4 regions of the Flexivirga sp. B27 genome follow, and region 2 is predicted to be linked to each of the others. Evidence: riboswitches for the same ligand, from Rfam matches in the RefSeq annotation. Region 2 holds a riboswitch; each other region holds the start of a gene.
What was found. A riboswitch is a leader RNA that binds a small molecule or an ion and turns the genes downstream of it on or off. The one in region 2 is predicted to bind S-adenosylmethionine.
Positions count from the first base shown of each region.

Region 1: another riboswitch for S-adenosylmethionine. It lies ahead of metX (homoserine O-acetyltransferase MetX); the one in region 2 lies ahead of ACSZL9_RS04685 (aminotransferase class V-fold PLP-dependent enzyme).
Region 3: another riboswitch for S-adenosylmethionine. It lies ahead of ACSZL9_RS04210 (bifunctional o-acetylhomoserine/o-acetylserine sulfhydrylase); the one in region 2 lies ahead of ACSZL9_RS04685 (aminotransferase class V-fold PLP-dependent enzyme).
Region 4: another riboswitch for S-adenosylmethionine. It lies ahead of ACSZL9_RS08370 (MetQ/NlpA family ABC transporter substrate-binding protein); the one in region 2 lies ahead of ACSZL9_RS04685 (aminotransferase class V-fold PLP-dependent enzyme).

Region 1 is NZ_JBPYUM010000001.1:893,335-898,213, forward strand. It holds gene ACSZL9_RS04140 (RNA polymerase sigma factor) at 1-518, opposite strand, end outside; gene ACSZL9_RS04145 (universal stress protein) at 782-1,162, opposite strand; gene metX (homoserine O-acetyltransferase MetX) at 1,270-2,436, opposite strand; SAM riboswitch class IV at 2,471-2,607, opposite strand; gene ACSZL9_RS04155 (DUF4192 domain-containing protein) at 2,681-3,727, opposite strand; gene ACSZL9_RS04160 (YkvA family protein) at 3,824-4,192, opposite strand; gene ACSZL9_RS04165 (EcsC family protein) at 4,195-4,879, opposite strand, start outside.
Region 2 is NZ_JBPYUM010000001.1:1,020,006-1,024,884, forward strand. It holds gene ACSZL9_RS04680 (DNA translocase FtsK 4TM domain-containing protein) at 1-2,084, opposite strand, end outside; SAM riboswitch class IV at 2,607-2,719, shown strand; gene ACSZL9_RS04685 (aminotransferase class V-fold PLP-dependent enzyme) at 2,768-4,201, shown strand; gene ACSZL9_RS04690 (endonuclease/exonuclease/phosphatase family protein) at 4,179-4,879, opposite strand, start outside.
Region 3 is NZ_JBPYUM010000001.1:912,299-917,177, reverse strand. It holds gene ACSZL9_RS04230 (N-acetyltransferase family protein) at 152-655, shown strand; gene ACSZL9_RS04225 (MFS transporter) at 615-1,943, opposite strand; gene ACSZL9_RS04220 (VOC family protein) at 1,940-2,710, opposite strand; gene ACSZL9_RS04215 (ribbon-helix-helix domain-containing protein) at 2,707-2,877, opposite strand; SAM riboswitch class IV at 3,012-3,129, shown strand; gene ACSZL9_RS04210 (bifunctional o-acetylhomoserine/o-acetylserine sulfhydrylase) at 3,198-4,523, shown strand; gene ACSZL9_RS04205 (serine protein kinase RIO) at 4,796-4,879, shown strand, end outside.
Region 4 is NZ_JBPYUM010000001.1:1,785,499-1,790,377, reverse strand. It holds gene ACSZL9_RS08380 (methionine ABC transporter permease) at 1-519, opposite strand, end outside; gene ACSZL9_RS08375 (methionine ABC transporter ATP-binding protein) at 516-1,517, opposite strand; gene ACSZL9_RS08370 (MetQ/NlpA family ABC transporter substrate-binding protein) at 1,514-2,482, opposite strand; SAM riboswitch class IV at 2,573-2,703, opposite strand; gene ACSZL9_RS08365 (serine hydrolase domain-containing protein) at 2,825-3,871, shown strand; gene ACSZL9_RS08360 (ABC transporter permease) at 3,881-4,705, opposite strand; gene ACSZL9_RS08355 (ABC transporter ATP-binding protein) at 4,702-4,879, opposite strand, start outside.

The sequences.
Region 1 (4,879 bases), 130 kb from region 2:
TCCGCGGCCTTCCGGCGCGCAGCGGTCTTCTTCGTCGCGGTGCGCTTGGCGGCGGCCTTCTTGGCCGGCTTCGCCTCGACAGCGGCCTCGTCGGTCGCGTCGTCGGTTGCTCCCTCGGCAGCAGCTGTCTTCGCCGCGGTCTTCTTGGCTGCAGTCTTCTTCGTGGCAGCCTTCTTGGCCGGCTCGGCCTGCTCCTCATCGCCCTTGGCGGTGGCAGCCTTCTTGGCCGTGGTTTTCTTCGCCGCACCCTTGGCAGCCTTCTGGCTGGTGCTGCGACGGGTCGTCGTGGTCGCGACCGCGCGAGCCGCGGTCTCCGAGTCCAGGGTCACGGCGATGCCGTGCTCGTCCAGTGCACGCAGCACGGTCTTCATCCGCTGCGGGGCGATCTCACTGGCTTCCAGGGCATCCTTCAGCTGCGAGCTGTCGATCGAGCCATGCGTCTGGCCGGCTGCCATCAACTGCTGCAGTGCAGGGTGCGCGAACTCCGCCGGCAATGCCGGTGCGGGGGATTTCGACACTGGGTCCACCAACTACCTTCCGAAACTGTCGGCCCGCGGTGCGCGGACACCACTACGTTGCCGTCCGGGGACGACGGCTGACCGAGGTTGGGGTTGAGAAGCGACCGTCACACTCGGCTGGTCCGGCCCGGCCACGAGCGCTTCCACACCATTATAAAACGATTCGGGGTGCAGAACATTCCATCGGGCCGGTCCGACGCCGGAAATCGCGTGCGTCCGATCGCCGAAAAGTCCTGTCCGCCAAGGGATTCGGGGCGGTCGGGTCACTCCGAAGGTTTGACTGCGAGCACCGGACACGCGGCGTCGAGCAGGATCCGCTGCGCATTGGCGCCCAGGATCAGTTTGCCCACCGGCGAGCGACGGCGCAGCCCGATCACCAGCAGATCGGCCGACTCGTCCTCAGCGATACGCAACAGCTCGTCCGTGGCGTCGTCGCTCGGTCCGATGGTGCGGACCTCGTAGCTGACTTCCTGATCGGCGAGCGCCGCCAGCTGGGCCCGGGCATCGTCGGCCTGGTCCTCCCCCGCGGCATGCGCCGAGTCGAGCACCACCAGCGGTGTCTGCCGCACCGCTGCCTCCGCGGCAGCACGGCGCAGCGCCGCCTCGCCTTCCTTGGTCGGCACGTATCCCACCACGACAGCCACTGCGCGATCACCTCTTCCTGCCGGGTCCTGCACCGACTCGGCACGTAGGGCCGACGCTACCGGACCGTCGCGACCTGCGGGCCGCCCATGATGTGGATCACGTCACGTCAGCCGGCGACACGCACCGGTAACCGGCGCCTGCGCGCGTCGGCGACGGTCTCGGACACCACTGCGGCGATCTGCTCGGTCTCGATCAGGAACCCGTCGTGCCCGTGCTGCGAGCGCAGCAGCCGGACGTGGCCGCGACCGTGCGCGGCGACGATCTGCTCGGACAGCTCGACCGGGAACAAGCGGTCGCTGTCGACGGCGGCGACCCGCAGCAGTCCGGGGTAGCTGCCGAGGACCTCTGTCAGGCTCCCCCGGCCGCGCGTCACGTCGTGCGTGGCCATCGCCGCGGTGAGATGCACGTAGGAACCGGCGTCGAACCGGGCGACCAGCTTGCCGGCCTGGTGGTCCAGGTAGCTCTCGACGGCGAACCGGCCGCCGTCGAGCGGGTCTTCGGACTCCTGCGGCTGGATGCCGAAGCGGGTGTTGAACTCGTCGGCGCTGCGATAGGTGGCGTGCGCGATCCGGCGGGCGATGCCCAGGCCGTGCTCGGGTATGACGCCGGTGTCGTAGTAGTCGCCCCCGGCATACGCGGGATCGGAGGCGATGGCCAGCGTCTGCGCCTGACCCCACGCGATCTGGTCGCCCGTGGCTTGGGCCGCGCTGGCGATGACCAGTGCTGCCCGGGTCCGCTGCGGCAGTCCGGCGGCCCACTCGATGGTGCGCATGCCGCCCATCGAGCCGCCCAGGACCAGGAACCACGCGTCGATGCCGAGCGCGTCGGCGACCGCAGCCTCGACCGCGACCTGGTCGCGGATGGTCGTGCGCGGGAAGCGGGACCCCCACGCCTTGCCGTCGGGAGCAGTCGACCCGGGTCCGGTGGTGCCGCGGCAGCCACCGAGCACGTTGATCGCGACGACATACAGCTCGTCGGTGTCCAGGGTGCGGCCCGGACCGATCAGGTCCGGCCACCACCCGGCGGTGGGCTGGCCGGGTCCGGCTTCCCCCTCGACGTGGGAGTCGCCGGTCAGCGCGTGCTCGATGAGCACTGCGTTGTCGGCGTCCGGGGACAACCGACCCCAGGTCTGGAAGGTGACGACGACCTCGGGCAGGCGCTCGCCGTTCTCGAGGTGAACGTCGGTCAGCCGGATGGCGCGGGCGTCGGGGTTGGCGTCCTGCGGCGGTGCGCACCACTGCGTCGCTGAGGACGTGGTGTGTATGGCGGTCATCCGGCCCACTCCTTGGGTGCCCTTGGGGCTCGCCGCCCCGCGCTTGCCGACCGCCGTGTGCGGTCGACCCTGTCTTCACCCGGGGCACCCCACCGCGGTGGAGGGTTGCCGCCCAGCCAGCCGGGGCTGTGTTCGTGGCCCGAAGGTCACTGAACGCTGGGACTCATGACAGGTATGACGGTAGCAAAATCGCCCACCGGCGTCGAAGCAGCAGCGCGCCCGTCTCACTGTCCGGGCCGTTCCCTCATGCAGGGCGCTGCTCATCACCGAAGGTGGGGCGCAGTCCCGCTTGCAGCGCGGCCGCGAACAGCCGGCCGAGGCGGCACCCCGGCTCCTGCTCCAGCGCCCGGTCGACCGCGAAGGATGCGAGCACCCCGTTGCCGGACGTCCAGCGCACTGCAGCACTGAGCAGGAGCACCGGGACACTCCACGGCGGCGGCACGCACCCGACCCACTCCTCGAGCCGGCGCGCGACCGCGGCCACCGGGTCGTCGAACGGATCGACCCCGCGCAGCCACTGTGGCGGCAGGCCGAGATGGAGGGGGTCGATCGCACAGTCCGACCCGTCCGGCGGGCCGACCACCTGCGCCGGCAGGAAGTCCGGCATCAGCCAGGACAGCACCTGATCGCGCACCTGCACCGAGTCGACCGCCAGCGTCGCCGACGCCAGCACCTCCACCGGCAGGTCGTGGACCGAGGTCTGTTGCTCCAACAGCACCCGCGGCAACACCTGGGCTGTCGGCAGCAGCGGCGGGTCCGGGTCGCCGAGCCGTGCCCCGATCGCGGCAGCCACCAACGGATGCCGGAGGTCGTATCGGCGCTCCAGGTCGGCCCGGTCGTCGGCCGGCACGACCCCGCGCAGCACGCTCTCGGCGACCGGCTCGACGTCAGTGGCGGGCGGAACCGATGACCACACCCGGGGACAGCCGTCGCACGAGCACTCCTCCACCCGCCACTGGGCGCCGTCGTCGCGCACCCGGGCGACGTGCGCCAGGTGCGCTCCGGCCTGCCGCAAGCGGGTGCGCAGCTCGGCCACGAACAACCGGTCGATCGCGCCGAACCCGTCGTAGCACAGCAGGAGCACTTCCTGGCTGTCCTGCCGGAGCAGCGCGCGGGCGATCTGATCGGCCAGTGCACCGATCTCGCGGCTGCCGGGCCGCTCGAACCGTGCCGTGAGACTGGTCCGCCCTTCCCGGGTGCCGACGACCACCAGGCAGTCTCGCGGCACGTAGCCGAGTTGATAGGGCAGGTAGGCGACGATCTCACCGATGCCGCGCAGTCTCGAGGTCATGCCCGGCAGCTTGCGGCCCGAGCCACCGCCTCGCCCACCGTGACAACGCGCGCTGTGGACGACGTGCCGGGCGGGTTGGGGCTGTGGATGAGACGGTCAGGAGATGCGTTCGCCCCGGACGGTGTGCCCGCGGCGCCGCTCCCACTCCAGGAACCGGTCGGTGTCTGTGGTGAGGGTCTTGGCCAGCCAGGCCAGCACGACGGCGTCGTCGGCGAGTCCGATGACGCCGACGAGCGCCTCGGGCAGGAGGTCGACCGGTGAGACGACATACGCAGCCGCGGCCGCCAGCAGCGCAAGGTGACCCGCGGTGACTTCGTCGTAGTCACCGCGCGCGACGGCCTTGGTCATCCGGGGCAGGCAGGCGATGCGCGCCGTGATGGCCGGACCGCCCGGATCGGCGGCTTCCTGGAGCGCGTCGGAGATCCGGCGCATCGCCGACCAGCGCAGGTTCGGCAGGCGAGCCACGCTCAGCGCCGCCCTTCGCGCAGTCGCTCCCGTCGGGGGAACTCCTTCTTGGCGATCTTGGCGATGCGGTTGAGCAGGAACACGTCGAGGCCGGCGCCGATCACGCCGCCCGCAACTGGGATGCCCTTGCCGAGCTTGGTGAGCAGCTTGTCGCCGAGCTGGCTGACCAGCCGGAACCCGACGGCCTTGTTGACGACCATCACCGCGGGCGGCGGCAGCTGTCCGCTGGCGAGGTGTGCCAGCCGCCCGGTGCTGACGACGCCGGCTTTCTTCAGTACATCGTCGGCGTCCCCACCCACCAGCGTCAGGAGTATGGCGGTGCGCGTGGCCTGGTCGTCCAAGTCGTAACCGCGCAGGTGCGCGATCGCCGCGACCATCCGGGTGTTGAGCAGGTAGAACCCGACCAGATTGGCCGGGAGCGCCACGGCCATGGTGACGAATCCGCCCAGGCTGGTGATGAATCCGGCACTCGCCGCGAGCTTGCGATGCTGGGAGATCACCCTGTCGATCGCTCGCTCGACGTCGGCCGGGTGGGCCTCGTGAGCGGCCAGCGCGACGGCACGCGCGCTATCGAAGCCGGCCTTCCCGTCGACGCCGACGGTGACCAGCTTCTGCGACAGGCTCACCGCCGCACCGCCCAACGGACCCTTGTCGAGCGGGACGGGCTGGGTGCTCTTCTTCTTACTG
Region 2 (4,879 bases):
TCGCCCTGGCCGATCAGCTTCTCGGCACCGGGCTGGTCGAGCACGACCCGCGAGTCGGCGAGCGAGGATGTCGCGAACGCCAGCCGACTGGGCACGTTGGCCTTGATCAGACCGGTGACGACATCGACCGACGGGCGCTGCGTCGCCAGCACCAGGTGGATGCCGGCCGCACGCGCCAGCTGGGTGATGCGGACGATCGACTCCTCGACGTCACGCGGAGCGACCATCATCAGGTCGGCGAGCTCGTCGACGATCACCAGGAGGTAGGGGTAGGTCTGCATGACCCGCTCCGACCCCGGCGGCGGGGTCAGCTTGCCGGCGCGCACCGCCTTGTTGAAGTCGTCGATGTGCTTGAAGCCGAACGCAGCCAGGTCGTCATACCTGGTGTCCATCTCGCGCACGACCCACTGCAGCGCCTCCGCGGCCTTCTTCGGGTTGGTGATGATCGGGGTGATGAGGTGCGGAATGCCTTCGTATGCCGTGAGTTCGACGCGCTTGGGGTCGACCAGCACCATCCGGACCTCGTCGGGGGTCGCCCGCATCATGATCGAGGTGATCATCGAGTTGACGAAGGACGACTTACCGGCGCCGGTGGCACCGGCCACCAGCATGTGCGGCATCTTCGCGAGGTTCGCGACGACGTAGCCGCCCTCGACGTCCTTGCCGACGCCCATCACCATCGGGTGCGGGTTGCCGTGTGCCGCGCCGCTACGCAGCACGTCACCCAGGCTGACCTTCTCGCGGTCGGTGTTGGGGATCTCGATGCCGATCGCGGACTTGCCGGGGATCGGAGACAGGATCCGGACGTCGGCGGATGCCACGGCATACGCGATGTTCTTGGACAGGGCGGTGACGCGCTCGACCTTGGTGCCCTGACCGAGCTCGACCTCGTAACGGGTGACCGTCGGTCCGCGGGTGAAGCCACTGACCTGAGCGTCGACGTTGAAGGAGTCGAGCGTCTGGGTCAGCGCCTCGACGACCCGGTCGTTGGCCGCCGAGCGTGCCTTCGGCGGGGTGCCCGGCCGCAGCACGTCGTTGGCGGGCAACGTGTAGGTGACGTCCCCGGCCAGCTGCAACTGCTCGACCCGCTGGGGCAACGGCGTCGTCGGCGGGGCTTGCAGCCCCGGTGCGGTCGAGATCGACTCCGGCGGTGTGCCGGTCGTGCCCGGCAACGGCATCGGGGCGTCGCCGGCGCGATCCGGCTGCCCGGCGGTCGATTTCGTGACGCCGCCCGTCTTGCCCCCGGCAGCCGTGCCACCGTTCGACTTGTCGCCGTCGACGTCATAGACGTCGTCGGTGCCCGGGTCCTTCTCACCGGGTCGCAGCACCCGGCCGCTCTTGGTCCGCCGCGGCGCGACGGTCGCCGCCTGCTCGAAGGGCTCGTCACCGTCCAGACTCGGGTCGGTGTTGTCGTGCGTCTTGGTGCTGCGGCGCCGCTTGCGCTTGCCGCCGTCGATCTGGTCGCCGTGCAGGTCCTGCGCGACGGCGTCGACGGTGGCGTCCTCGTCGTCATAGGCACCGCCGCGGGCGAAGAGTCGATCACGCAGCAGGGCGAGGCGTTCAGGGATCATCGTGACCGGGGTCGCGGTCATCACCAGCACGCTGAAGACCAACAGGATGATCAGCAGTGCCATCGCGCCGACGGTGTGGACCGCAGCGACGACCGGACTGCTGGCCAGGAAGCCGATGATGCCGCCGGCGCCGCGCAACTGCTCGGTCTCGCTGGGCTGCGGAACACCCTTGGCGATGCTGGTGATCCCGCACACCGCGATCGCGAAGAGCGCGAGCCCGACCATCACCCGGTTGGTGCCCTGGTCGCCGCGCGGCGAGCGCATCAGGTGCACGCCGATCAGCACGAGCACCAACGGCAGCACGAGGGCGCCGAGCCCGAAGGTCCCGGCAACGATCGCGTGTATGACGGCACCGGCGTTGCCGGTGAGGCCCCACCACTCGCGGGCAGCGACGACGACGGCCGCCGCGATCAGCGCGAAGCCGAGACCGTCACGGCGCAGCTCAGGCTCCAACTCGCTGGTGGAGTGTCCGACCCGACGGGCAGCACCTCCCGCCACATGGGCGACACCCATCCAGGTGCCGCGCGCCGCGCGTAACGGGAAGGGCAGACCGCCTCCGGCCGGTTTGCCACCGGTCCGTGACTTCGCACCGGTGGCCTTCTTGGCCGGCGGCCGCGTCGAAGTGCGCCCCGACGCGGGACGCGAGCGCGAACCGGACGCCTTCGATCCGGACTTGCTGCGGGTCGCGCGAACGGTCGTTGTCGACGAGGACGGACGGGTAGCCACGAAAACACCGTACGCGACTGTCACTCCTGTCCCATAGGAAACACGCCGCCGAGCGACTGCTCCCGCCCTGCGCCTACGTTGTTCCGACCCGCGGTGGCGCCTTCCGTTGCCACTTGACCGAAAGGCGCACATCCGGACCGAGAGGCGTACAAATCCGACCCTGTTTCGTGCTCCACTCGGTCGTTTTGTACGCCTCTCGATCGGTCGGACACTGACCGGACAGTGGCCGGCCAGGTGGGCGGTCGCCTGCTTTCCACGACTCGGACAATGTTGGCGGCGACTCCCGCCATACCTCTATATTTGCCAGCAGGTCATGAGACTCAGCGCGAAGCCCCGGCTTGCTGAGCGGCAACCCTCCACCGCGGTGGGGTGCTCCGGGTGACGACCGGGCCGGCGCGACAACGTGTCGGCAAGCGCGGATCGGCTCTGCACCAGCTCTCGTCGATCCCTGATCGGCCGAGGAGCGCCCGTTGAGCACTGTCAGCATCGAACCCCAGCACGACACCACCGGCACCAGCACGTCCGCCGCTGCATCCCCAAGTGCATCCCGCACCAGCACCCGACCGTCGGCGGTGCCGGCCCCCGGACCGCGGCGTGCCCCGCGGTTCACCGACGGTGTGCCGAGCACCGTCTCCGCGCAACTGGGCGTGCCCACCGTGCACCGCACCGTCACCGACTACGCCAACTTCGACCACGGCGCGACCGCACCGGCACTGGTCGCGGTCGCCGAGGCGGTCGAGCACGCCCAGCGGCGCTACGGCTCGGTCCACCGCGGCGCGGGATACGCCAGCCGGGTCACCACCGGCTGGTTCGAGGCGGCACGCGCCGAGGTCGCCGGTTTCATCGGCGCCCGCCCGGGCGACGAGGTCGTCTTCACCCGCAACACCACCGACGCGCTGCGCCTGCTGGGGCACTGCCTGCCGGCCGAGACGCACGTCTTCGCCTGGGCATCCGCGCACCACGCAGCCCTGCTCCCCTGGCCGGCCGCGAACACCACCCGACTGCCGGTCCCGACCGGCACCAGCGACGCGGTCGACCTGTTGCGCACCGCGCTCGCCGCATCCGCCGACGTGTCATCCGGTCGCGAGAAGCTCGTCGTGATCACCGGCGCCTGCAACGTGACAGGCGAGATCTGGCCGGTGGCCGAGTTGGCCGACGTGGCGCGGGAGTTCGGTGCCCGCACCGTGCTGGACGCCGCACAGTTCGCACCGCACGTCCCGATCGACCTGGACACCCTCGGCGTCGACTGGATCGCGTTCTCCGGGCACAAGCTCTATGCCCCGTATGGCGCAGGCGTGCTCGCCGGCCGCCGCGACTGGCTGGACGCCGCAGCGCCATACCTGCCCGCGGGCGGTGCGACTGCTGCGGTGACAGCGGAACGCACCGACTGGCAGACCGGACCGGCACGCCACGAGGGCGGGACACCCAACGCGGCCGGGGCGATCGCGATCGCCGCCGCATGCGCCACCTTGCGGGAACACCGCGCGGTCATCGCGGCACACGAGGCGAACCTCTACTCGACGTTGAGGGCCGGGCTGGCTGCGATCGACGGTGTCCAGGTCGTCGGCGCGCTCGGCGATCGGCCGAACGTCGGCGTGGTGACCTTCACGGTCGACGGCTACGAACCCTCGCTGGTCTCGCAGGTGCTGGCCGACGAGCACGGCATCGCGGTGCGAGACGGTCGGTTCTGCGCGCACCTGCTGTGTGACTCCCTGCTCGGCGCCGGTGCCACCGCTGTCCGGGCGAGCCTGGGCCTGGCCACGACCGCCGAGCACGTCCAGCGGCTGGTCTGCGCGGTCCGCCGCCTGGTCGAGCAGGGTCCGGCGCTGTCCTACGTGCACACGCCGGACGGCTGGTCGGCTCCGGCCGATCCGCGCGACCTCAGTGAGCCGCTGCCCTGGTGAGCATCCGCAACCGGGTCCAGTAGGCCAGGTGATCGGTGCCGGGCACCTGCACCGTTCCGTCGGCAACCACACCGAAGCCTCGGCTGAGCACGTGATCCAGCTGGATGAAGGGCGGCAGCCAGCTGTCGTTCGGCCACGTCCGGCGCCAGCCGGATCCGGTCGCGCGGCTGCTCTGTGTCAACCCGTCGGCCACCTGCCGGAAGGCGGGCATGGCCGAGGAGGCGTTGAAATCGCCGGCGAGGACGAGCGGCTGCCCAGCAGGTCGCTGCGCACGCCACCTGGCCAACTCGTGCAGCGCAGCGCGCCAGTCGCCGACGATCTCCGGCAGCGGGGCCGGCATGTGCACCGCGCGCAGCCGGTAGGTGCCGCGCTGCGTGTGCACCCTGACGTCGGGACTGCTCGGGAAGCGGCCCGCCGCGTTCTCGGACACCAGATGCACGCGGTGGGTGCTGCGGACCACCGTCCCCCGGATGCCCGGTGCGGCGCGGCCGGCCTGGTGCGGCAGGGCCGCACCGAGTCCGTGGCGGCGCAGCGCCGCCAACTCCTGCGGTGTGCACTCCTCCAGCACCAGGGTGTCGACGTGCTGCTCCCGCACCGCTGCAACGACGCGGCCGGGGTCGGCGCCGCCATACTCCAGGTTGATCGTCATGACGGTCTCGTCGTGCGGGCCGGCCGGGA
Region 3 (4,879 bases), 110 kb from region 2:
TTTCCCCGGAATTCTGCGGAAGATGGGTCCTTTCCCGCCGTGGTTCGTAGGTCGATCTTGTGCCCAATTGCGCAGATCGACGATCTTGCGCAGATCGGACGTCCCTGGCGGTTGCGACAAAGCCGGAGGCGGTGGGTGCGAGCATGGACGTGTGGCTGATGCGGTGATCGACATACGACCTCTGGTGCCGGCCGATCGTGAAGCGGTGCTCGGGTTGGCCGATCGGTTGACGATCGGTGTCGCAGAATGGCGCTCGCGAGAGCGAGTGCTCGCCGCGGTGCGGGCATGGGTCTGCGATGCGGTCGAGCACTGCGGCACCCGGGACGGCCGGTGTGACCGGGCGCTGTTCGTTGCCGCGGATGATGCCACCGTTGTGGGATTCGTCTCGGTCAGTGAAGACGTGCACTGGTCGGGTGATACCGATGCATACATCGGTGAGCTCGTCGTTGCTCCTGACCGCGAAAAGCAAGGCATCGGAAGCGAACTCGTTGCGGCGGCGGAGGTCTGGGCGGCGTCACGCGGACTCGCCCGAATCCGCCTGGCCACCGGCGCGGCCAATATCGGCGCGCTGTCGTTGTATGCCGAGCTGGGTTACCGGCACGAGGACGTGACGCTCAGCAAGCCTGTTTCGGGCCGAGAGGGCCCGGAGCGCTGACCGCGCGGTGCGCGGCGACCGCCGAGAGCAGCAGCGCGCCCGCGAGCAGGAGGTAAGCGACCAGGAAGGATGAGTCGCCGCTGCCGCCGCTGATCAGCACGCCACCGACGGCGCCGCCGGTGAGGCTGCCGAACGACTCGGTGGAGATCGCAGCCGCGGCCGCCCGCTCCTCGCTGAAGCCGGCGGTCGGCGTCGTCGCCGCCAGATAGGTGGACGGATAGAAGATGCCGACGCCGATACCGCTGAGCAGCCAGCACACACCGCCGACCGGCCAGGGCGCGCCGAGGCTGCCGGCGACGCACGTCCCACCGACACAGATCGCCACCAGAAGCATCGCCGCACCGGGAGATACGTTGCCCAGCAAGGGAATTCGGGTGAGAGCCACACTCGTGACGCCCCACGCCGCGGAGGCCGTTCCGAGCACGATCCCGGCGACGGCGAGGGTGGCGCCATACACATCGGTGAACAGCAGGGTGAGCAGCTCGCTGGCGCCGAAATAGCCGAGTCCGAAGAGCGTGAGACCGAGCAGTGCCGCGGGTGGTCCACGTCGCGCGCTCAGTGTCCCCGGCGGCATCAGTGATCGGAATCCGGCGCCGGCGACGAGCAGGAAGCACCAGCGCAGCGGTCCGCCCTCGAGGAGGAGGAAGCCGGCAATGCCGAGTGGTACCAACAGGGTTCGCGCCTGTGGGCGACGTGCTGCCGCGGGTTGCACCGGTGGCACGCTGCGGAAGATGACCACTTGCGCGGCCACGACGAACGGCACCGGCAGCAGGAGGGTCCACCGCCAGCCGATCAGGTGCTCGGCCAGCACGATCAGCGGGGGAGCGACCAGTCCCGGCAGGATCCACATCGCCGAGGACAGGGCGATCACGGTCCGGCGCGTCGAGTCCTGCAGGTGCCGCACCGCGGCGCTCACCCCGAACACCGCGAGCAGCCCGCCGGCGAACCCTGCGATCAGCCGCCCGCCGGCAAAGAGCCACACGTCGCTCGAGATCGCCGAGAGGACCCCGCCCAGGACGGTCAGCGTGGCGCCGGCGATGAGCGTCCGGACGGAGCCGAGCGCAGCGAGCAACTGGTCGGCGAGCGGGAGCGCGAGGAACAACCCGATCGCGCTGCCGCTGACCACGACTCCGACGCGGCGTCCGGCGTCGAATTCGTCGACCACCACTGGCAACAACGTGGCCGCGACGAAGGTCGTCACCGCAGCCATGAACTCCAGCAGCACGACGCTCGCACCGAGGACCTGAGCCGCTCGCCCCGTCAGCAGGGCGTCCTGCTGACGAGTCACTGCGCTGCGGCGTGCACCTGGATCTGCTGACCGTCCGGGTCGACGATGGTGACGAAATCACCGACTTCGGACTTCTCGAGCTGCGCCTGCGCGCCGACGGATGTCGCCCGCCGCACGATTTCGGGCAGGGGAGTGGCCGTCTGGAACGTCAGTTGTATGGCGAAAGGGCCTGGCACGATGGGGAGTTCGTCCGAATAGATGTAGTGCAGCCCGACCGAGCCACCGGCGTCCGGGAGCTCCAACTGGGTGAAGTAGCGGCTCGCCTCGCCGGCCACGGTGAAGCCGAGCGACTCCAGCAGCCGACGGTCGGATGTCTGGTCGTCGACGAAACGGATCGGCGTGACGCGCAGGTCACCCGTGTCCGGTCCGGCCGAGACTCCGGTGCTGGTGTAGCCGTAGAGGTCCTCGGAGCGGCCGTTGATGGTCATCTCCTCGCCGTTGACGGTGATCGAGATTGCCCGGCCGTAGGCCTCGTCATACACCATCGACTCGGCGGGGTGTTCGTCGTTGCCGAAGCCCTGCTCGGTGAGCCGGTGCGCGACAGCGTCCAGGTCGTCCGCCTCGAAACACAGGGTGGTCTGGCCCTGCGTGGCACCCGATGTCGCACCGGATGCGCTGTGCAGCGCGACCGTGCCGGCGCGGCCGGCGAGCACGACCCAGCCACCCTTGTCACTGGTGATGCTGACTGACATCCCGAGCGCGCTGAGCAGGCGGGTCATCTCGTCGATGTTGTCGGTGAAGCGCAGGGGCTGCACGGTGAGGGTCATCGGGTCTCTCCTTGGTCGAGGTAGTCGCGCAGTGCCTGCTCGACGAGCACAGACAGGCTCAATCCGTCGTCGATCGCGCGGTGCTTCACCTCGCGGATCACGTCGGTCGGTAGATAGACGTTGAACTGCGTCTTCGTCTTCGCGGACGCTTTATCACTTGCTTGCATGCTAGCAATATAGAAAGATGGCAATCCGGTCGTCAAGACCTCCCGCGCCGGATCGGCCACGCATAACGCGGCAAGGAGTCCACAGTTAGAGACGGTTATGTATCAACGGGTGGGCAGAGCTACCATCACGAGCAGGTCATGAGTGTCAGCGATTAGGCCCCGGCTCGCTGGCCGGCAACCCTCCTCCGCGGTGGGGTGCCCCGGGTGAGGACCAGGCCACCGGTGCGGATCGCCGTGTGGCAAGCGCGGACATCACGAACGTGGGTCCGCCGCCGAGGGCGGCTGTCGTCCCCGGCGAACCTTTTGCACGGAAGGTCATGATGAGCACCGACGCCACCCCCAACTGGTCCTTCGAGACGCGGCAGATTCACGCCGGACAGAGTGCCGACCCGACGACCGGCTCGCTCGCGCTGCCGATCTACCAGACCACGTCCTACCAGTTCAACGACGCCGACCACGCGGCAAACCTGTTCGGACTCAAGGAGTTCGGCAACATCTACACCCGCCTGATGAACCCCACGACCGACGTGGCCGAGAAGCGCATCGCGGACCTCGAGGGCGGCGTCGGCGCACTGCTGGTCGCCTCCGGACAGGCGGCCACCACGCTGGCGATCCTCAATGTCGCCGGCGCCGGCGACCACATCGTCGCCAGCCCGAGCCTGTATGGCGGCACGTTCAACCTGCTGAAGCACACGCTGGCCAACCTCGGCATCGAGACGACCTTCGTCGAGGACCGCACGGATGCGGCCGGCTGGGAGGCGGCGTTCCGGCCCAACACCAAGCTGGTCTTCGCCGAGACGGTGTCCAACCCGAAGTCCGAGGTCCTGGACATCGAGTTGGTCGCCGGCATCGCGCACGAGCATGGTGTGCCGCTCTTCGTGGACAACACGATCGCGACACCATTTGTGCTGCGCCCGATCGAGCACGGTGCGGATGTCGTGATCCACTCGGCGACGAAATACCTTGGCGGTCATGGCAACTCGATCGCCGGTGTCCTTGTCGACAGCGGCAACTTCGACTACGCCAAGGACCCGGAGAAGTTCCCCGGCTTCAACACCCCGGACGAGGCGTACCACGGCCTGGTCTACGCGCGCGACCTCGGTGTCGGCAGCGACCTGGGTGCCAACCTCGCCTTCATTCTCAAGGCGCGGGTGCAGGGGTTGCGTGACCTCGGCTCCGCGGTCTCGCCGTTCAACGCGTTCCTCATCGAGCAGGGCATCGAGACGCTGAGCCTGCGCGTCGAGCGGCACGTGTCCAACGCGCGCAAGGTCGCCGAGTGGCTGCAGGACCACGAGCAGGTCGAGTCGGTCCGCTGGGCCTCGCTGCCGGGCAACGAATACTACGAGTTGGCGCAGAAATACACGCCGCTCGGCGCCGGTGCGGTGCTCGCGTTCGAGATCAAGGGCGGAGTCGACGCGGGCCGGAAGTTCGTCGAGGCGCTGAGCCTGCACTCCCACGTCGCCAACATCGGTGACGTGCGCTCGCTGGCGATCCACCCCGCATCGACGACCCACTCGCAGGGCCCCGACGAGGACCGCCTCGCGGCGGGTGTGACGCCGGGTCTCGTGCGCCTGTCGGTCGGCATCGAGCACATCGACGACATCATCGCCGACCTGGAGCAGGGCTTCACCGCGGCGAAGGTCTGACGGTGCGCCGCTGATCGAGCGGCATACCTCCGCATTGAGCGGCATACGGATTCACCCCGAATCCGTATGCCGCTCAATGCTTTTGTACGCCGGTCAATATGGGTGGGTCGGAAAATCGGTTGACCGGCATACGTCGCGACCGGGATCTTGGTCGCACACGTCACCGGCGGCATCCGGCTGCAAACGGTGGACCCGAGGGAAGGAGTCAGTGATGACAGAAGTTGAGGGCGTGCTGCCCGCTTCCAGGCTCTTTCTCGATCGGAGTTCCCCGTATGTCGCAACACCGTATGTCGCAACACCCGGAGGTTCCTGCCTCCTTCATTGATCCCCGTTTCACCTTCGACTACCAGCAGATC
Region 4 (4,879 bases), 770 kb from region 2:
GCCGCCGCCGACTGCACCAGCGATCGCGGTCATGTCGACGACGGCGACGAAGATGAAGGTGTAGCCGAGGATCAGCGGGCCGAGCGCCTCGGGCACGAGCACCGAGCGAACGATCTGCCACGGTCCGGCGCCCATCGCCTCCGCTGCCTCGATCACACCGGGATCGACTGAGACCAAAGACTGTTCGACGATGCGGGAGACTCCGAACGTCGCAGCGATGACGAGTGGGAAGAGCACTGCTCGGGTGCCTATCGTCGATCCCATCGCCTGCAGGGTCAACGGCGCGATCGCGGTGACGAAGATGATGAACGGGATCGGTCGCACGATGTTGACCAGCACGTTCAGCACCGTGTTGACCGCACGGTTCTCCAACAGTCCGCCACCGCGAGTGGTGAAGAGCGCGACACCGAGGAGCAGCCCGAGCAGCCCGCCGATCAGGATGGTCACGACGGCCATCAGCAGCGTCTGCCAGATGGCGGTCTGGAAGGTCGGCCAGAGCGTCGACCAGTCGGTGCTCATGACAGTGCCTCCACTGTTGCGCGCACACCCTCATCGGGACCGCGCAGCGCGACCGTGAAGGACCCGATCGACTCGTGTTTCAGGTCGGTGATGCCGCCATACACGATCTCGAAGTCGACCCCGTGGTCGCGTGCAGCAGCGCTGAGAGTGGAGCCGAATGCACGCTGGTCGGACACGTTGACTGTCACCAGCCTTTCGTCATACGACTCGCGAAGCTGTTGCAAACGCAGCGAATCCGGTCGGTTCCCGACCGTCGCGTCGACGAACCGCTGCGTCACCTCACTCTGCGGATCGCCGAGTATGTCGCGCACGGCGCCGCTCTCGACAACCCGTCCCGAGTCCAGGACCGCCACGCGATCGGCGATGGCACGCACCACGTCCATCTCGTGCGTGATCACCACGATCGTGATGCCCAACTCCTCGTTGACCTGCCTTAACAGCGCCAACACGTCGCGCGTCGTCTCCGGGTCCAGCGCCGAGGTCGACTCGTCCGCGAGCAGCAGGTCGGGATCGGACGCCAACGCGCGGGCTATCCCGACACGCTGCTTCTGCCCGCCGGACAACTCCTCCGGGTAGGACCACGCCTTCTCCAGCAGCCCGACGAACGACAGCAGCTCGGCGACCCGCTGCTCCTGCTGCGCGCGGTCCAGACCGGCCAACTGCAGGGAATAGGCGACGTTGCCGAAGACCGTGCGCGACCGCATCAGGTTGAACTGCTGGAAGACCATCCCGATGCGACGTCGTATGGCGCGCAACGGTTTTCCCTTCAATCGGGTGATGTCGAGACCGTCGACGGTGACCGTGCCGGAGGTGACCTCTTCCAACCCGTTGATGAGCCGGACCAGAGTGCTCTTGCCTGCGCCGGAGTAGCCGATGACCGCGAAGATCTCACCGCGACGGATCTCCAGGTCGATGTTGTCCAGCGCCCGGTGGGCGCTCTCGTTCTTGCCGAAGACCTTGCTGACGGAGTCGATCCGGACGAGCGGATCTGCGCTCACTTCGACGCCACCGTCTTCTCCAGGCGCGTCAGCAGCTTGCGAAGTGCAGCGGCGGGCTTACGCACCAGCACGCTGGTGTTCTTGGACTCCGCGACGACCAGCTTTGAGACGCGCGGGTCCTGGTAGAGCTCGACGACCTCGGCATACGTCGGGTTGTCGTTGTCCTGCTCGCGGGCCACGATCACGTTGATGTAGGGCTGCGCGGTCGCAGACTTCGGATTGTCAGAGTAGAGAGCGGATTTCGGGTCCAACTTGCCGTCGAGCGCGAAGTCGTTGTTGATGACTGCGCCGTCGACAGAGGACAGCGAGGTGACGGTCTGCGAGGCATCCACCGGTGTCACGCGCACCTTCGACGCGCCCTTGTCGATCTCGGCCGGCGTCGACAGGATCGTGCCGCCGCCCTTGAGCTTCAACAACCCCGCCTGCTGCAGCACCAGCAGCGCCCGCGCCTGATTGGTCGCGTCGTTTGGGATCGCGATCTTGGCGCCGGACGGGATCGACCGCACCGACTTGTGCTTGCGGGAGTAGAGGCTGAGCGGCACGACATACGTCGACCCGATGGGGGTCAGCGTCTGATGCGACTGCTGGTTGTAGGTCGCGAGGAAAACCAGGTGCTGGAAGAGGTTGAGGTCCAGTTGTCCTTGCGCCAGAGCGGGATTCGCCTGGGTGTAGTCGGAGAAATTGACCGTTTCCAACTTGATGTTGCGTTCGCGCGCGAGCTTCTTGAAGACCTTCCAGTAGTCCTGGTCGGCGTCGGTCACGCCGATCTTCACCGTGGTCAGCTTCGTGCCGGAGCCGTCCGACGACGCGCGACCGGCGGCGAAACCGCCGCCGCCCCCGAGCACGAGGCCGACGACTGCCGCGCCGATCCAGCTGCGTCGGGTGTGAATGCGGCGGGGCGGCAGGGTCGGCCGGTCCGGCAGGGACGGGACGTCGGTCGGGTCGGGGATGTTGTTGTCAGGCATGGTGTCCTCAGGGTCGCTGGTATGACGAACTGCGCCCGGCCGTGCTCAGGTCCGCCCATGCGCGATCAGCGCAAGACGGTCAAGTGGGTACTGCCGTGCTTGCCGCACTGCGAGATCGTGTGAATCACGCTCTGCGGCCTAGTCATTCACCTGGGGCACCCCGCCACGTGCGTGAGGGTTGCCGCCCAGCAAGCCAGGGCTTGTCGCTGGGTCTCGTGACTGGATCAAACATAAGTCAGCGTTACCGGAGTAGTCAAAACGGGTAGTGTTACTTCACTTTCGTGAGGTGGGTCACACGCGGTTCGAGGAGGGGCGCACACTTGCGCATGGGGGTGATGGGCATTGGTTGGGTCAGTGATCGGCGGGATCGTCGCCGTGGTCGGCCTGGTTGTGATCCTGCGATTCGTGGTCGGACTCGGCGTGGCCGCAGTGCATCGCGCTGGTGCGGTCACCGGTGATGCTGAGGTCGGGTCTGCACTCGAGCGCGCCAGGGACTGGCGGAGCCGGCGCCTCGCAGCCGCAGTGGTTGAGCCACGGCGTGACAACCCGATCCGGGTGGCGACTGTCGACTGTTCGACGGACGACGTCTTCGAGCTCGGCTCGATCAGCAAGGCGATCACCGGGATGCTGCTGGCCGACGCGGAACAGCGCGGCGAGCTCTCCATGAGCGACCAGATCGGCGATCACGTGCCGGAGCTGGCTGACCGCCCCATCGGTGCCGTCACGGTCAGCGCCCTTGCATCGCACCGCAGTGGGTTGCCGCCAATCGCGCTGGGCATCCGCGCGGTGCCCGGACTGCTCGGCTACGGCGTGCTCGGTCTCAGTCCGTATGTCGGCCAAGGAGTTTCATCGGTCGTGAGCCACGCGCGGCGAGTCAGGCTTCGGACACAGGGTGAGCAGGCCTACTCGAGTCTGGGAGCGGCGCTGACGGGTGCGGTGCTGGAGCGCGCAACCGGTTCGACATACGAGGATCTTGTCCGCGATCGACTCGCCACACCGCTCGGACTCACCCATACCTCTGCCGGGCCGAACGCGCCGCGTCGCAGCGGGTGCACCCGGTGGGGGCGATGGGCCCAGCAGTGGCGGCTGACCGGGTATGCGCCCGCCGGTGGGGTGACCAGCAGCATCGACGATCTCGCAGTCCTCGCGGCTGCCCTGCTGCGCGGCGATGCCCCGGGCGCTGCCTCGACACATCGCGACGACTGCTTCTGGGTGCGTGAGCGTATGCCGGGCGGGGGAATCGTGGTGTGGCACAACGGACAGACCGGCGGCTACGCGGCCTATCTCGTCATACGGCCGGACCTCGGCAAGGCCACGGTAGTTCTCTCCGACGTTGCGGACATGGGCCTCGTGGTCAGGGTCGCGCAGGCTGCCGCGACGTCCGATTGACCTGGGTCGCTAGCTCACATCGCGGCGAATTGTCGTCCGCACGGCAATGGCGGTGATGACGACGGCATAGCCCACGATGATCAGCGCAGCAAGCCATGGGTTGAGCAACTCGGCACCGGTTGCCGAACCGAAGGCGCGGTGCCCGGAGTATGCGAGCGACTGCACCGCACCGCCGGGCAGGTAGGGGTACGCCGGCCGGGTGAGCGAGATGCTGTTGATGGTCTGCTCGATCGCGAAGAGATAGATCAGCAACGCGCCCACGGCGGCAATCTGGTTGCGCAGCAACGCTCCCAGCGCGACACCGACGCCGGTCATCACGGCGATCGAAGCGGTGCCACCGACGACCGCGCGCGTCACCCCGGATGCCGTCAACGAGCCGCCGAGCAGGCCGCGGGCAGACAGCCAAGGGGCTGCGATGGCCGAGCAGATGGCTACGACGATGATGCCGACCAGCAGCCCGTAGCCGGTCAGGACCAGCAGTTTCGCGGTGATCAGCCGGCCACGATTCGGCACCGACAGATAGCTCGCGGTGACTGTGTGGTGCCGGTATTCGCCTGCGACTGCAGTGATCCCGACGATCGCGGTGATCATGTAGGCGGTCTGCACGCCGCCGATGAGTGCGCCGGTGAAGATGTCGAGCGGCGTGTGTCCGCTTCCCTCCGATCCGGCGACGGTCAGCACGGTCACCAAGACAGCGACGGCGATGGCTACCAGGCCGAGGACCCACCAGGTCTTGGTCGTGGTGAGCTTGCGCACCTCGGTGCGTATGGCGAGCGCCATACCCGAGGTCGCGTGTGGTTGTGCGTCGGGCACAGCGGTGGTGGCGGCGCTCATCGTGCGTTCTCCTCGGCCAGTCCGGAGGGTGTGTGCTGGTCCGTCGACTCCGTCGACTCCGTCGTGGTGTCGCCGGGCGACGAGGTGAGGCTGAAGAACAACCGCTCGAGCGTGTTGGTCTCGGTCACCAACTGACTCAGCGGGATCCCGGCCTCGTGGGCGATCAGTCCGATG